Regions from separate parts of the Halomonas chromatireducens genome, predicted to be linked through region 1. Evidence: predicted binding sites of a transcription regulator. Region 1 holds the regulator's gene; each other region holds the start of a gene.
What was found. The regulator sigma-54, encoded in region 1, starts transcription at its own class of promoters, with help from an activator protein. The targets are predictions, from matches to a motif close to TGGCACNNNNNTTGCTNT.

Region 2: a site for sigma-54 is predicted at 1,262-1,279, ahead of urtA (urea ABC transporter substrate-binding protein). Genes of this name have one in related genera too.
Region 3: a site for sigma-54 is predicted at 2,968-2,985, ahead of ytfE (iron-sulfur cluster repair protein YtfE). Genes of this name have one in related genera too.

Annotation. Positions count from the first base shown of each region.
Region 1 covers NZ_CP014226.1:1,214,155-1,219,246, forward strand. The annotation lists gene pmbA (metalloprotease PmbA) at 1-351, shown strand, start outside; gene LOKO_RS05670 (HPr family phosphocarrier protein) at 397-666, opposite strand; gene rapZ (RNase adapter RapZ) at 669-1,589, opposite strand; gene ptsN (PTS IIA-like nitrogen regulatory protein PtsN) at 1,629-2,105, opposite strand; gene hpf (ribosome hibernation-promoting factor, HPF/YfiA family) at 2,111-2,419, opposite strand; gene LOKO_RS05690 (RNA polymerase factor sigma-54) at 2,529-3,947, opposite strand; gene lptB (LPS export ABC transporter ATP-binding protein) at 4,106-4,831, opposite strand; gene lptA (lipopolysaccharide transport periplasmic protein LptA) at 4,839-5,092, opposite strand, start outside.
Region 2 covers NZ_CP014226.1:3,913,727-3,918,818, reverse strand. The annotation lists gene LOKO_RS18205 (tripartite tricarboxylate transporter permease) at 1-1,063, shown strand, start outside; gene urtA (urea ABC transporter substrate-binding protein) at 1,373-2,743, shown strand; gene urtB (urea ABC transporter permease subunit UrtB) at 2,930-4,519, shown strand; gene urtC (urea ABC transporter permease subunit UrtC) at 4,523-5,092, shown strand, end outside.
Region 3 covers NZ_CP014226.1:1,781,034-1,786,125, reverse strand. The annotation lists gene LOKO_RS08285 (adenosylcobalamin-dependent ribonucleoside-diphosphate reductase) at 1-571, opposite strand, end outside; gene ubiT (ubiquinone anaerobic biosynthesis accessory factor UbiT) at 621-1,103, opposite strand; gene norR (nitric oxide reductase transcriptional regulator NorR) at 1,340-2,869, opposite strand; gene ytfE (iron-sulfur cluster repair protein YtfE) at 3,038-3,694, shown strand; gene hemN (oxygen-independent coproporphyrinogen III oxidase) at 3,757-5,092, opposite strand, start outside.

The sequences.
Region 1 (5,092 bases):
CGGCGTCTCGGCATGCAAACCACCGGCAACGCCGGCGGTGCGCGGAACCTGCGTATCGACGCTCCGCTGGCAACCCGCGACGAACTGCTGGCGCGCATGGGCCGCGGGGTGCTCGTCACCGAGCTGATGGGGCAGGGGGTCAATGGCGTCACCGGCGATTATTCCCGGGGCGCTGCCGGCTTCTGGGTGGAGAACGGGGAAATCCAGCACCCGGTGGAGGAGTTCACCATCGCTTCGAATATGGAAGCGATGTTCAAGGGGCTGGCCGCGGTCGGCAGCGATATCGACACCCGTGGCAGTATCCACTCCGGCAGTTGGTTGATCGATGAGATGACCATCGCTGGAGGCTGAGGCGGGCCATCAGGGGCGCTGTGTCACGTCCAGGGGGAGGGGTGCTTAGGCATCCTCTTCGAAGCGGGCATCGAACAGGGTCTCCAACGCATCGAGGACCTGTTCGGCGTCCTGTCCCTCGGCGCTCACCGTCAGCTCGGTGCCGCACGGGGCGCCGAGCATCAGCAGTGACATGATATTGCAGGCGTCGGCATCCTGGCCGCCACGGCTGACAGTGACTCGTGCCTGGTAGGGTTGGCAGCACTGCACCAGCTTGGTGGCCGCTCTGGCGTGCAGGCCACGCTTGTTGGTCAGTGTTAGCTTGCGGCTGGCCACGCTTACGACTCCTTGCGTTCAGGCTTTCCCGGAGCGTCCTGTGGTGAGGGGGAGACCGGCGTGTGTATGCCGAGCTCTCGGTGGCGCAGGCGAACGTCAGGCTGCAGCTGGGCCAGGTGGTGTGCCAGCCGTTCGGCAAGGTATACCGAGCGATGCTGTCCACCGGTGCAGCCGATGGCGACGGTGAGATAGCTTCTGTGGCTGCTGCGATAGGCGGGGAGCCAGCGCTCGATCCAGCCGATGATGTCGTCAAGCATCTCCCCCACCAGCGGATACTGCTCCAGGAACTCAACGATGCTGGGCTCGCGGCCGGTGGCAGAACGCAGCCGCGGGTCCCAGTAGGGGTTTGGCAGGCAGCGGGCATCAAAGACGATATCCGCATCAAGGGGCACCCCTCCCTTGAAGCCGAAGGACTCGACGGTAAGCGTCAACTGATCGGGCCGATGGCTGGCAACCTGGTCGGTGATGCGGCCTCGCAGGTCATGGACCGAAAGCCGGGAGGTGTCGATGATCAGGTCGGCCAGGTTGCGAATGTCGCTCAGGGTGGCGTCTTCCGACTCGATTGCCTCTCCCAGCGTCATGTCGCTGCCACGTGTCATCGGATGGCGTCGCCGTGTGGCCGAGTATCGCTCGATCAGAATTCTTGCATCTGTGGTGAGGTAGATGACCTGGCAATCGATCTTGCGGGCGCGCAGCTCCTCGAGCAGACGGGGGAAGCGCTCCAGGGCATGGGGGAGGTTGCGTGAGTCGATGCTGACAGCAATGGAGGATTGGCCGGACGGTCCGCTGGGCAGTTCTTCTACCAGCGATCCCAGCAGCATCGCTGGAAAGTTGTCGATGGCGTAGTAGCCCAAGTCTTCGAGCGCCTGCAGTGCGATCGACTTGCCGGAGCCGGAACGGCCACTGATGATCACGAGCTGCATGCGGGTCTCCTGGTTGGCTGGCCGGGCGGCCCGGGAAGGTCAGAGCGGCGTCGGCGTCTGTCGTCGAATGGCTTCAATGAGCCGCTCGTGGAGCTCACGTTGGCTGTTGCTCTTGCGCAGTGCCACTCGAGTGTCGACATCGTTCATGATGCTGGCCACCTGGCTGAGTAGCGCCAGATGTGTATCGTCCGCCTCTTCCGGGACCAGCAGTACGAAGACCAGGTCGACCGGCTCGCCGTCGATGGCGTCGAAATCGATAGGCTCCGCCAGCTGGAGGAAGGCCGCGACCGGACTGTGACAGTGGGGGCTCCTGGCGTGAGGAATGGCCACCCCATTGCCGATGCCCGTGCTACCGAGGCGTTCTCTGCCGATCAGGCGGGCAAAGACTTCCTGGCTGTCGAGGCTCGGCGTGTTCTGTGCGATGAAGGTGCTGAAGAATTCCAGCACCCGTTTCTTGCTGCCACCGGGGACGCCGAACAAGGCGCGCTCCGGCGGCAGAATGGTTTCCAGTGTCATGGCAATCAGCGAATGCCGGCGCCCTGGGCGCGGGCCTGGGCTTTTTCCTTGTGTTTGACCAGTTGACGGTCGAGCTTGTCGGTCAGTGCGTCAATAGCGGCGTACATGTCGGGATCGGTGGCCTCGGCATGAAGGTCGGCGCCGGCAGCATGCAGGGTGCAGGCGGCCAGTTGACGCTCCTTCTCTACCGAAAGCGTGACCTGGACGTTGGTGATGTTGTCGTAGTGGCGCTGCACGCGGGTCAGTTTTTCGCTGACGTAGTCACGCAGGGCATCGGTCAGTTCCACATGGTGGCCGGTAATATTGACTTGCATGACAGGCTCCTTCGTCCTTCGGGTGGTGCCTCGATTGTAACCCTTTTTGAGGCCCTGCAAACCCCTCCCTTTCCGGTTTCCTGCGAAGGGTCAAGAGAGCGGGCTGGGGTCAGCGAAATCGCTTGCGCTCGCTTGAGGAGGGTATGCCCAACGCTTCCCGGTACTTGGCGACGGTTCGCCGCGCAACGCGGATGCCGTCCTCGGCCAGCAGATCGACCAGGCGACTGTCCGACAGCGGCTTGCGGGGCGGCTCGTCCTGTACTAGCTTGCGGATCCGGGCACGGATCGCGGTGCTGGAATAGGCGTCGCCTTCGCCTTCTCCGCCGCCGACATGGCTGGAGAAGAAGAACTTGAGTTCGAACACGCCGCGCGGCGTGTGGATGAATTTCTGGGTCGTTACGCGAGAGATGGTCGACTCATGCATATCCACGGCCTGGGCAATATCAGCCAGTATCAGTGGCCGCATGGCCTCCTCCCCCTGCTCGAGAAAGTCGAGCTGGCGGGCCATGATCTCGCGGCCGACCCGCAGCAGGGTGTCGTTCCGGCTGGCCAGGCTCTTCATCAGCCAGCGCGCCTCCTGAAGGTGATCCTTGAGAAACTGGTTGTCCTGGCTCTTGTCGGCGCGCCTTACCAGGGCCACGTAATCGGGCTGGATGCGCAGTCTTGGCAGGGCGTCGGCGTTGAGCTCGACACGCCAGCCGCGCTCGTCATGGTGAGCGAGCAGGTCGGGGGTGATGTAATTGCCACTCACCTCGGCGAACTCGCTGCCCGGGCGCGGGTCCAGCGAGCGAATCAGACCGATCACCTCCTCCAGGGCCTCATCGTCCAGCCCCAGGCGGCGCTTGAGCAGTCGGCGATCGTCGCTGGCCAGGGCTTCGAGGAACTGGCGGACGAGGCGCCTGGCCTGGGGGAGCAGCGGGGTGTCGTCGGGTAGTGCCGCGAGCTGCAGCATCAGGCATTCACGCAGGTCCCGGGCAAAGACACCGGTAGGTTCGAATTGCTGCAGACGCAGCAGCACCTGCTCGACCTCCCGGGTTGGCAGGCCCTCGAGGCCCTGCTGGCGGAGCCCGTCGCGAATCTCTTCCAGCGGCTGCGCCAGGTAGCCGGTGCCGTCCACGGCATCGATCAGGCTCTCGGCGATCTGGCGCTGGCGCTCGCTGAGATCGGTCATCGCGAGCTGCCAGATCAGGTGGCTGGCCAGGCTCTGCCCGGCGGCCTGGCGTTCAAAATCAGGTCCTTCGCCGCTGCCCGAGCTGGCGCCATGGTCGGGGTAGGTGTCAGACCAGTCGCTGTCGGTGGAAAGTTCAGAGGGAATTTCGCTGGCCCAATCGTCGTCTTGGACCGCTTCGGCGGTCTGTTCGCCGAAGCCGTCGTCGAGTTCCAGCATGGGGTTGGTTTCCAGCGCCTGCTGGATCTCCTGACGCAGATCGAGCGTCGAGAGCTGCAGCAGCGCAATCGCCTGCTGCAGTTGGGGCGTCATGGTCAGCTGAGTGCCGACACGGAGTTGCAAGGATGCTTTCATGGCCATGAGAATAGGGGGCTCATCTGCCGAAAAAAACCACCCTAGCCCCCAATGGTTCGACTTGCAAGTGTTTTGAGTGCAATAAGCATGCCATCCGCAATTTCCGTGCCGAATATGCATGTTTATATTGACAGCAGGCAGTTGTGTTGATCGAGTCGCCAGGTTTAGAGACGGAAGTCCTCGCCGAGATAGACCTCACGCACCCTGCGGTTGGCGAGAATGGCATTGGCATCACCTTCCGCAATGATCTGCCCGTCTCCGACGATGTAGGCGGTATTGCAGATATCCAATGTCTCGCGCACGTTGTGGTCGGTGATCAGGACGCCGATATCACGCGCCTTGAGCTGACGGATGATGCCTTTGATTTCACCAACGGAAATAGGATCCACGCCAGCGAAAGGCTCATCGAGCAGGATGAAGGCCGGCTCGGTGGCCAGCGCCCTGGCGATCTCCACCCGTCGCCGTTCGCCGCCAGACAGGCTCATGCCGAGATTGTTGCGGATATGGGTAACATGAAAGTCTTCCAGCAGCTCTTCCAAGCGCGCATGACGGCCTCGTCGGTCCAGGTCCTTGCGCGTCTCGAGAATGGCCATGATGTTATCCGCCACCGAGAGCTTGCGAAAGATCGAGGCTTCCTGGGGAAGGTAGCCAATGCCGGCGCGGGCACGCTCATGCATGGCCGACCCGCTCAGGTCCAGGTCGTCGATATGCACTTCACCGGCGTCGGCGCGGACCAGGCCAACGATCATGTAGAACGAAGTGGTCTTGCCGGCACCGTTGGGGCCGAGAAGGCCGACGATGCTGCCCTGCTCGATGGAGAGGCTGATGTCGTGTACCACACGGCGACGCTTGTAGCTCTTGGCCAGGTGAGTGGCTCTCAGGGTCTTCATTACCACGTCAGCGCTCCGGTTGCAGGGTCATGCGAATCCGCTGGCGCCCTTCGACACCTTCGCTCTCGGCACGAGCCTGAACCACGCGGCGATCGAGGAAGTACTCCAGATAGCCGCCATCGAAGGTATCGCCCCGCTGATGCAGCTCGGCCCTGTCGATCAGTTCGACGCGGCGCTCGGCGACATGATAGATGATGGTTCGCCCCCAGCCACGCACCACGGGTTCGTCCGGGTCGGGCTGCTGCTCGATATAGGCGCGCT
Region 2 (5,092 bases), 1.3 Mb from region 1:
GTACTTTTCCCTGATGGTGCTGGGCCTGACCGCGGTGGTGTCGCTCTCCGACAAGTCACTGGTCAAGGGACTGATCGCTGCCGTGATAGGGGTGATGATCTCGATCATGGGCATCGACCTTCAGACCGGCACGGAGCGATTCACCTTCGGCACTGCTCATCTCCTCGACGGTATCGACTTCCTGGTGGTGGCGCTGGGTATCTTCGCGCTGGCTGAAGTGTTCTACATGCTGCTGCGTGGTGGCGGGGGCAAGGAGCAGCCGCGCAATGCCATCGGTTCGCTGAAGCTGAGCCGAAGCGAGGTTCGCGAGATCGCGCCGCCCATCGCCCGTAGCTCCGTGCTCGGTTTCTTCACCGGCGTATTGCCTGGGGCCGGTGCCACTATCGGTTCATTCCTCGGCTACAGCATGGAAAAGCGCCTGGCCAAGGATGGGGATACCTTCGGCAAGGGCAATATCAAGGGCGTCGCGGCCCCCGAGGCGGCCAACAATGCCGCCTGTACCGGCTCCTTTGTCCCGCTGCTGACGCTTGGCGTGCCCGGTTCCGGCACCACGGCGGTGCTGCTGGGCGCGCTGCTGGTCATGGGCGTCAGCCCGGGGCCGGCCATGCTGGTCGACCGTCCCGACGTGTTCTGGGGCGTCATCGCCAGTATGTACATCGGCAACATCTTCCTGCTGGTGCTCAACCTGCCGCTGATTCCCTATATCGCCAAGATCCTCGAGATGCCGCGTCCGCTGCTGCTCGCCCTGATCCTGATCTTCTGCATGGTGGGGGTCTACGGCATGAGCTTCAGTGTCTTCGATCTGCTCCTGCTGCTGGGATTCGGCCTGGTGGGACTCGGCATGCGCCTGTTCGGCTTCCCGGCGGCGCCGCTGATCCTGGCGCTGATCCTCGGTGCCATCATGGAAGAATCCATGCGCCGGGCGCTGCAGATCTCGGGTGGTGACTGGATGATCTTCATCGACAAGCCGATCTCCATGTGGCTGCTGATCATCGCCGCGCTGTCGCTGCTGCTTCCAGTGGTGAAGCAGGGCCTGGCAAAGGCGCGCCGCGCACGGACATGATCACGCCAGGGTTTTGATGTTGGGGCGCCGGTGCAGACCGGTGCCCCTTTTTTGTGTGCCCTGCACGCGAACGGTGCGGGAAGTGCGGAGAAAGGGGACTCTGTCTGCACCATGGTAGTGCCGAGGGATATGTGAATGGTCCTGGCGGGTGTTTCCAATATATTGAAATTTAAAAGATTTACGATTTTTGCGTGAGGGTGGCGCAGGCCTTGCAAAGACTGATGGCTGAGACCCGCACGGACGGTCCTTTGACCCAGTGCGATGCCATCACAATGAAACCTTCCCGCAGGAAGGTGCAAGGAGTGACAAGTGAACGAATCCCGACGCAAGGTCCTGTCCCGTCCCTATCTCCATCCCTATCTTCGTCCTTCACGGCTGGCGGCTGCCGCACTGGTTACCACTGCCAGCCTTGGCTTCAGCGCCCAGGCGCTGGCCGAAGAACCGATCAAGGTGGGCATTCTCCACTCGCTGTCCGGCACCATGGCGATCAGCGAGACGGTGCTCAAGGACACCGTGGAAATGCTGATCGAGCAGCAGAACGAGCAGGGTGGCCTGCTGGGTCGCCAGCTCGAGGCGGTGGTGGTCGACCCGGCCTCCAACTGGCCGCTGTTCGCCGAGCGTGCCCGCGAGTTGCTGGCCCAACATGAAGTCGATGTGGTCTTCGGCAACTGGACCTCGGTCTCGCGCAAGGCCGTGCTGCCCGTCTTCGAGGAGCTCAACGGCCTGCTGTTCTACCCGGTGCAGTATGAGGGTGAGGAGTCCTCCGAGAACGTCTTCTATACCGGAGCGGCGCCCAACCAGCAGGCCATTCCCGCCGTCGAGTACCTGCTGAACGAGGTGGGCGTGGAGCGCTGGGTGCTGGCCGGCACCGACTACGTCTATCCGCGCACCACCAACCGTATCCTCGAGGCCTTCCTCAAGGAAGAACACGGGGTGGCCGACGACGACATCATGATCAACTACACGCCCTTCGGTCACTCCGACTGGCAGAACATCGTCTCGGATATTCGTCGCTTCGGCAGCGAGGGCAAGAAGACCGCGGTGGTGTCCACCATCAACGGGGATGCCAACGTGCCTTTCTATACGGAACTGGCCAACCAGGGCGTTGACGCTGCGGATATCCCGGTGGTCGCATTCTCGGTGGGCGAGCAGGAGCTGACCGGGATCAACACCGGCCCGTTGGTCGGCCACCTGGCCGCCTGGAACTACTTCATGAGCGTCGACACCGATGAAAACTATGACTTCATCGACGCCTGGATCGATTACACCGGCGACGAGGAGGCGGTGACCAACGATCCCATGGAGGCTCACTACATCGGCTTCAACATGTGGGCCGAGGCGGTGCGCAAGGCCGGTACCACCGACGTCGACGCGATCAAGGAGGCGATCATCGGTGTCACCGTACCCAACCTGACCGGCGGCTATGCGGCGATGATGCCCAACCACCACATCACCAAGCCGGTGCTGATCGGTGAGATCCAGGACAATGGCCAGTTCGACGTGGTCTGGCGGACACCCTCCACCGTGGCCGGCGATGCCTGGTCCGACTACCTGCCGGGCTCCCGTGACCTGATTGCCGACTGGCGCGCACCGATGCGCTGCGGCAACTTCAATGTCGCCACCGGCTCCTGCGGCGGCAGCACTGCGGCCGAAGAAGCCGAGGCTGCCTTGGCCGAATAAATCGAGTGAGTCGATTTCCCCGCCGCCCGGCCGGGCGGCGGGACGCACGCCATCTTGTCTCTATCCAGATGCCTTCTCGTCTCTATCCAGAGGAAAGCTCCGATGAGGATTTTCCCGTTGCCCTGGCCAGTGGCGGTCAAGGCGAGTGCCGGCAGCGCTGCTGGCCGACCTTCTCGCTGCCTGGCGATGTTGATCCTGCTGATTTCCCTGTGTATCACGGCTGGGGCTGCGCAAGCACAGTCTTCCTACGCCGGCGATGACGCCGCGGCCCTTGAGCTGCTCGAAGCGCTCGATGTCGACTCCTATCCGGCCAAGGGCGAAGCCATAGATGCCATCGTCCAGAGCGACGATACGCGCGCCCGCGACTGGCTCTCGGCGCTCCTCGACGGTCGCCTGCAGCGTACTGACGATGGCCGCTTCGTGGTGGTGCTCGACAACCGTGGTCGCGATTGGCCGGTGGCGGATGCGCTGTCCGGGGAAGCGCTCGGTGAGATGTCGCGCCGCGAGCTTGATCGCATCGGTATCAACAATGCCCTGCGCAATCAGCTGCGCAGCGCCATTGCCGTGGTTGATCTCTACTCACCGGATCTCGAGCTGCGCCGCGCCTCGGCGGAGCGCCTGCTCGGCGAGGTCGATGCCGATCTGGCGGAGCCATTGGCCGGTGTCATCGAGCAGGAGGAGGATCGCCGGGTGCGCGCCAGGCTGACCCAGGCGCTGGCGATCCATCGTCTGGAGCAGGGGGAACTCGATGCCGTTGCCGACCTTGAGGGCAGTCTCCATCCCCGGGTGCGTGTTGCATTGAATCGGGCGGTGATGGGCGATGACCCGGTGGTCGCCGACGCCGCCCAGGCGGCGCTGAACAGCATCGAGCAGAACCTGCGGATCAACCGCGGCCTCGAGACCCTCTATTTCGGTCTGAGCCTGGGTTCGGTACTCGTGCTGGCGGCCATTGGCCTGGCCATCACTTTCGGTGTGATGGGCGTCATCAACATGGCCCACGGCGAGCTGATCATGCTCGGCGCCTATACCACCTGGGCCATGCAGCAGCTGATTCCGGGACAGCCCGGTCTGGCGCTGATCCTGTCGATACCCGCCGGGTTCATGGTCTCGGCATTGGCCGGCATCGCCATCGAACGCGGCGTCATCCAGTTTCTCAAGGGACGCCCCCTGGAGACCCTACTGGCCACCTTCGGCATCAGTCTGATCCTGCAGCAGCTAGTGCGCACGGCCATCTCCCCGCAGAACCGGACCGTGGTCACCCCGGATTGGATGAGTGGTTCGCTGGTCGTCAACGATGCCCTGTCGCTGACCCTCAATCGCATGTATGTGCTGGGCTTCACCCTGGTGGTATTCGCCGCCCTGATGCTGATCATGCGCCGCACCCGGCTCGGCCTGGAGGTGCGCGCCGTGACCCAGAATCGCGCCATGGCGCGCTCGATGGGCATTCGCGCCACCCGGGTCGACATCATGACCTTCGCCCTGGGCTCCGGCGTCGCCGGCCTGGCCGGGGTGGCGCTCTCCCAGCTCACCAACGTTGGCCCCAACCTGGGGCAGAACTACATCATCGACTCGTTCATGGTGGTGGTCTTCGGTGGGGTGGGCAACCTCTGGGGCACCCTGGTGGCGGGACTGTCGCTGGGCGTGATCAACCAGATTCTCGAGCCCTGGGCCGGTGCCGTGCTGGCCAAGATCATCGTGCTCGTCTTCATCATTCTTTTCATCCAGAAGCGCCCCCGCGGACTCTTTCCGCAGAAGGGCCGGGCAGCGGAGGGTTAACGCATGCATTGGCTAGGAAGACCCTTTACCGAGCGATCGACCCAGCTGTTCCTCGGCGTGCTGCTCGCCGCGCTGGTCCTGGTGACGATCCTTCATGTGGCCGTACCCCAGGGGCATCCGCTCTACGTCAACGCCTATACCGTCAACCTGTTCGGCAAGTACCTGAGCTATGCGCTGCTCGCCGTCGCGGTGGACCTGGTGTGGGGCTATCTGGGCATTCTGAGCCTGGGGCACGGCGCCTTCTTCGCCCTGGGCGGCTATGCCATGGGCATGTACCTGATGCGCCAGATTGGTGACCGCGGTGTCTACGGTCATCCCGAACTGCCGGACTTCATGGTGTTCCTCAACTGGGACAGCCTGCCCTGGTACTGGACTGGCTTCGACATGGCCTGGTTCGCCTTCGCCATGGTGCTGCTGGCACCTGGCCTGCTGGCCCTGGTGTTCGGCTTCCTGGCATTCCGCTCGCGGGTGACGGGGGTCTATCTGTCGATCATCACCCAGGCGTTGACCTTCGCCCTGATGTTGGCGTTTTTCCGCAACGAGATGGGCTTCGGCGGCAACAACGGCCTGACC
Region 3 (5,092 bases), 570 kb from region 1:
GGCGCACGTCCGGGTGGCCGACGTCAAAGGTGCCCATCTGGGCGCCGCGGCGCCCACCGGCGGAGGCCACCGTGAAGCACATCTTGTCGTAGATATCCATGAACGCCAGCGGGCCGTTGGTACCGGCACCGGCGCCAAAAACGAAGGCGCCCTTGTGGCGCAGGGTCGAGAACTCGTAGCCGATGCCACAGCCCGCCTTGAGGGTCATGCCGGCATCCACCACGCTGTCGAGGATGTCGTGCATGGAATCGCGGATGGTGCGCGACACGGTGCAGTTGATCAGGCTCACCGCCGGCTTGTAGTCCTCGGCGCCGGCGTTGGACATGATGCGTCCGGCAGGGATGGCGCCGTTTTCCAGGGCCCAGCGAAACTTCGGCAGCCAGACGTCCGCCTGGTCTCCTTCCACCACCGCCAGGGCACGCGCCACGCGATCCCAGGTCTCTGTCACGTCCTTGTCGACCGCCCGGCCATGGCGATCCTTGAGGCGGTACTTGGCGTCCCAGATATCACGGGAGGGTACCTGCAACGGAACCTCATTGGATGTCTTGACGGCCTTGGTGGAAGTGCTCATGTCGGCTTATCTCCGCCTGCGTAGGCTGTTTTCGTTAACAAGAAGAAACTCAATCGTCGCGGCGCGCCACTCGCTCCAGGCGCACCAGCCAGTCACCCAGCCGCCCCTGGGCCAGCCCCTCTTCACGACTGTCCAGCAGGTTCTTGACCATCAGGCCGAGCTCGGTATCGCCCTCGATCAACAGCCTGCGCTGAAAGAACAGGGCGTCGGGATCCTCGCGGCGCGTGGCGAGACAGAGGAACTCGCGCCAGCCGCCCCGGATGGTCGCCTCACCGGCCTCGCGGCTCAGCACCAGCCGCTGATTCTCTAGGGTCAAGGTCAGCAGAACGCCCAGATCATCCACGTGCAGCGTGATACGCCGACCTTCCAGAGCGTCGAACTCACCCTCTTCCAGGGGCTCGGCAAAGGTGCGATTGAGCACCGGCTCAATAACGTGGCGCTTGAATGTCAGGGGCACCCGAGGGTCGATGGCGCGAATCAAGCGGGTCGGGGCGGGAGGGCGCGGCAGAAGTGACAGGGGCAACGGAAGCATTGCTACTCTCCAGTGGGGTCGAACCCGCCAGTGGGATCGAACCGATGAATCGGGCTGCGGCCATGGCGGCCGACGAACCGTCCATCCTAGGCACGATGCCGCACGTCTGCACTGATGTGTGTCAAGCTCGTGCCACTACCCTAACCTAGGGCTTGAGTACCATATATAGCTCACCGGGTGTTATCAAGCACCAGATGTAGCGTTTATTTTCAACGCTACCTCTTGCATTGCACTAACTATTTGATCCCTAAACGGCGCGCAAGTTTATGTAGATTACTGGGATCGACTCCCAGCCGTCGCGCGGCCGTGGCCCAGTTGTTGTCGCTGACCGACAGGGCATGACGGATGACGCGTCGCTGGGTCGCGGCAACCTGAGCTTTCAACGATTCACCTGTCGCCAAGGCTTCCGGTTCGACCTGACGCCCCTGCGATACATCGACGGCCGCACCGCTAGCGAGATCGAGCCACTCCGGCACCAGGGTGATGATCTCGTCGCGTCGCGCACCCTGTCCCAGCGCCTTGATTGCCGCCCGACTGATGACATGCTCGAGTTCCCGTACGTTTCCCGGCCAGGCATAGCTGCACAGCGCCCGCTCGGCCTCCGGCGAGAGGCGCAGGCTGCGCACCCCGAGCCGCGTGCGGTTGATCTCGAGAAAGTGGCCGGCCAGCACCAGCACATCCCCTTCGCGTTCGCGCAGCGGCGGAATGGCCACCGGATAGACCGAGAGGCGATGGTAGAGATCGGCGCGAAAGTGTCCGTCACGCACCCCATCAGCCAGATGCCGATTGGTGGCGGCCAGGATACGCACATCGACCTGACGAGGCGTATCCTCTCCCAGCCGCTGCACCTCGCCATTCTGCAGTGCCCTCAGCAGCTTGGCCTGAACGCTCAGCGGTAGCTCGCCCACCTCATCGAGGAACAGGGTGCCTCCATGGGCCGCCTCGAAGCGCCCCGCCCGGTCGCTGACGGCGCCCGAGAAGGCGCCCTTCACGTGTCCGAACAGCTCGCTCTCGGCCAGCGACTCGGGCAATGCCGCGCAGTTGACCTGCACCAGTGGCTGCTGGCGCCGTGACGAGCGCTGGTGCAGGCGCCGGGCGAACAGTTCCTTGCCTACACCGGTTTCTCCGCTGAGCAAGACCGGCAGTCCCGACTCGGCCACCACGTCGAGTTCCTGCAGCAGGCGCCGAAGCGCGGCACTATGGCCAAGAATCTCCCCACCGACGCTGGGCTCGATCGGAACCGCCCCATCGCCATGATGTGCCATGTGCAGGGCCCGAAGCTCCTGCTCCAGGCGCGTTACGCGCACCGCGGCCTCCGCAAGCAGCGCATAGCGAGCCAGTGCTGCTCGCGCCCTGGCATCGAAGGTGCCGGCCACCAGGGCATCCAGGGTCAACACGCCCCAGGGCTGGCCCTCGACGTGCAGGCTGATGCCCATGCAATCATGCACGTGCAGCGGTTCACCGGGCCGCTGCTCCACCAGGCCATCGTAGGGATCGGGCAGGGTGGAGTCGGGAGGGAAGCAGGTGGTGCTGCGACTGGACAGTATCGTCGCCAGCCGGGGATGACGGGCCACCTCGAAGCGGCGGCCCAGGGCCTCGCGCACCAGTCCATCGACTGCCACGGGGGCGAGGATTCCCTGCTGCAGTTGCAGCAGGCACACCGCGCCGCAGCGAAACTCCTCGCGAAGGGTACGTACCAGGCGCTGCAGCCGCACGGCGCTGGGAAGATCGGCGGCCATATCGGCCAGCAGGCTATCGTCCAACATGGTGAATTTTACCGTGACAGGGTTATTTATACCCTATTCTTTCAGGGTTTTTTTTACCACACAAAATACAGACCCTTGTTATAAAACGAATAATAGTCTGGCACAGGGTTTGCAACGCCAGTACAGGTAAGCAAGACCAGACACCCCCACCCTGCTTGAGGATATGCCATGAGCCTGCTCGAACAACCCATCGGTCGCCTGGCCCTGGACCTGCCCGGTGCCACCCGGGTCTTTCATCAGAATCGCATCGATTTCTGCTGTGGCGGACGCCTGAGCCTGCAATCCGCCGCCGAGCAGGCCGGAGCCAATATCGCCGCCTTGGTCGCGGCGCTGGAAGCCCTGCCGGCCGGCAACCCGGACCAGCGCGACTGGCAATCGGCCAGCAATGATGAGCTGATTGACCACATCCTGACCCGCTATCACGATGTACATCGCCAGCAGCTGCCGGAACTGATCCGCATGGCGCGTCGCGTGGAGCTCGTTCACGGCGAGCGTGACACCTGCCCCAACGGCCTGGCCGACCTGCTGTCGGTGATCTTCCAGGAGATGGAGAGCCACATGCAGAAGGAGGAGCAGATCCTGTTTCCGATGCTGCGAAGCGGCATGGCCGCCCAGGCCAAGGGGCCGATCGCGGTCATGCGCCAGGAACATGACGATCACGGCGAGAATCTCGACGAAGTCATGGCGCTGACCGACAACATCACCCCACCCAAAGGCGCCTGTACCACCTGGCGCGCGCTATACACCGGTCTCAACGAGTTCCGCGAAGACCTGATGCAGCACATCCATCTGGAGAACAACCTGCTGTTCGAACGTACCGCCTGAACCGCTACTGGCTCATGAAAAACGGCGCCCTGCGAGGCGCCGTTGTCATGACATAGAGCGTATTAGACGGTACGCGAGAAGCGTCCCTCATTGGGCTTCAGATAAGCGTCGAAGGCCATGGCCACGTTGCGCATCATCAATCGCCCGGTCGGCAGCACCTCGATCGCCTCATCACGGATGTCGATCAGCTCGTCGCGCTGCATTTCGGCCAGCTCCGCCAGGGCATCGGCGAAGTAGTCGCGGAAGACGATGTCGTGCTTGGCCTCGATATCGGCGAAGTCGATCCGGCCGTGGCACATCAGGGCATTGATCACATCGCGACGCAGCCGGTCGTCGTCGTTGAGACGATAGCCGCGCATCACCGGCAGCCTTCCCGCCTCGAGCCGATGCTGATACTGGGCGGTCTCCTTGACGTTCTGGCTGTAGCTGTCGCCCACCTTGCCGATGGAGGTGATACCCAGGCCGATCATGTCGCAGTCCGCATGGGTGGAGTAGCCCTGGAAGTTACGCTGCAGGGTGCCATTCTCCCTGGCCAGGGAGAGTTCGTCCTCGGGCAGGGCGAAGTGATCCATGCCGATATAGACGTAGCCGGCCCCAGTCAGGCGCCGAATGGTCAATTCCAGCAACTCCATCTTGCGCTCCGGCGGCGGCATGTCCTCGGGGCGGATCAGCCGCTGGGCCTTGAACAGCTCCGGCAGGTGCGCATAGCTGTAGGCGGCGATGCGGTCCGGACGCAGCGCGATGATCTTGTCCAGGGTGGTGTCGAAGCTCGCCACCGTCTGCAGCGGCAGGCCGTAGATCAGGTCGACGCTGATCGATTCGAAGCCGGCATCGCGGGCCGCCTGGACCAGCGACACCACCTGCTCCTCGCTCTGCACGCGATTGACGGCCTGCTGGACATCCGGATCGAAGTCCTGGACGCCGAAGCTGAGACGATTGAAGCCCAGGTCATGGAGCTCATGGATCTGCTCCGGGGTCACCGTGCGCGGGTCCACCTCCAGAGAGAACTCGCGCTCCTCCACCGGCGCGAAGTGGAAAGCCTCGTCCAGCGACCTCATCAGCTCCCCCAGCTGGGTATTGCTCAGGTAGGTGGGTGTGCCGCCGCCAAGATGCAGCTGGGTCATGCGACGTGTCTCGTCGAACAGCGCCCCCTGGGTCTGGACCTCATGCTTCAGCCAGGCCAGGTATTCCGCCGCCCGGTCGGTATTGTGGGTGATGATCTTGTTGCACGCACAGTAGTAGCAGAGGCTCTTGCAGAAGGGGATATGCACATAGACCGAGAGCGGCTTGGGGGCGGCGACCCGGTTGCTACGCTCGGCAGCGGCCCGATAGTCATCCTCGGCGAAGGCCGCATGGAACTGGGGCGCCGTGGGATAGGAGGTATAGCGCGGCCCCGGA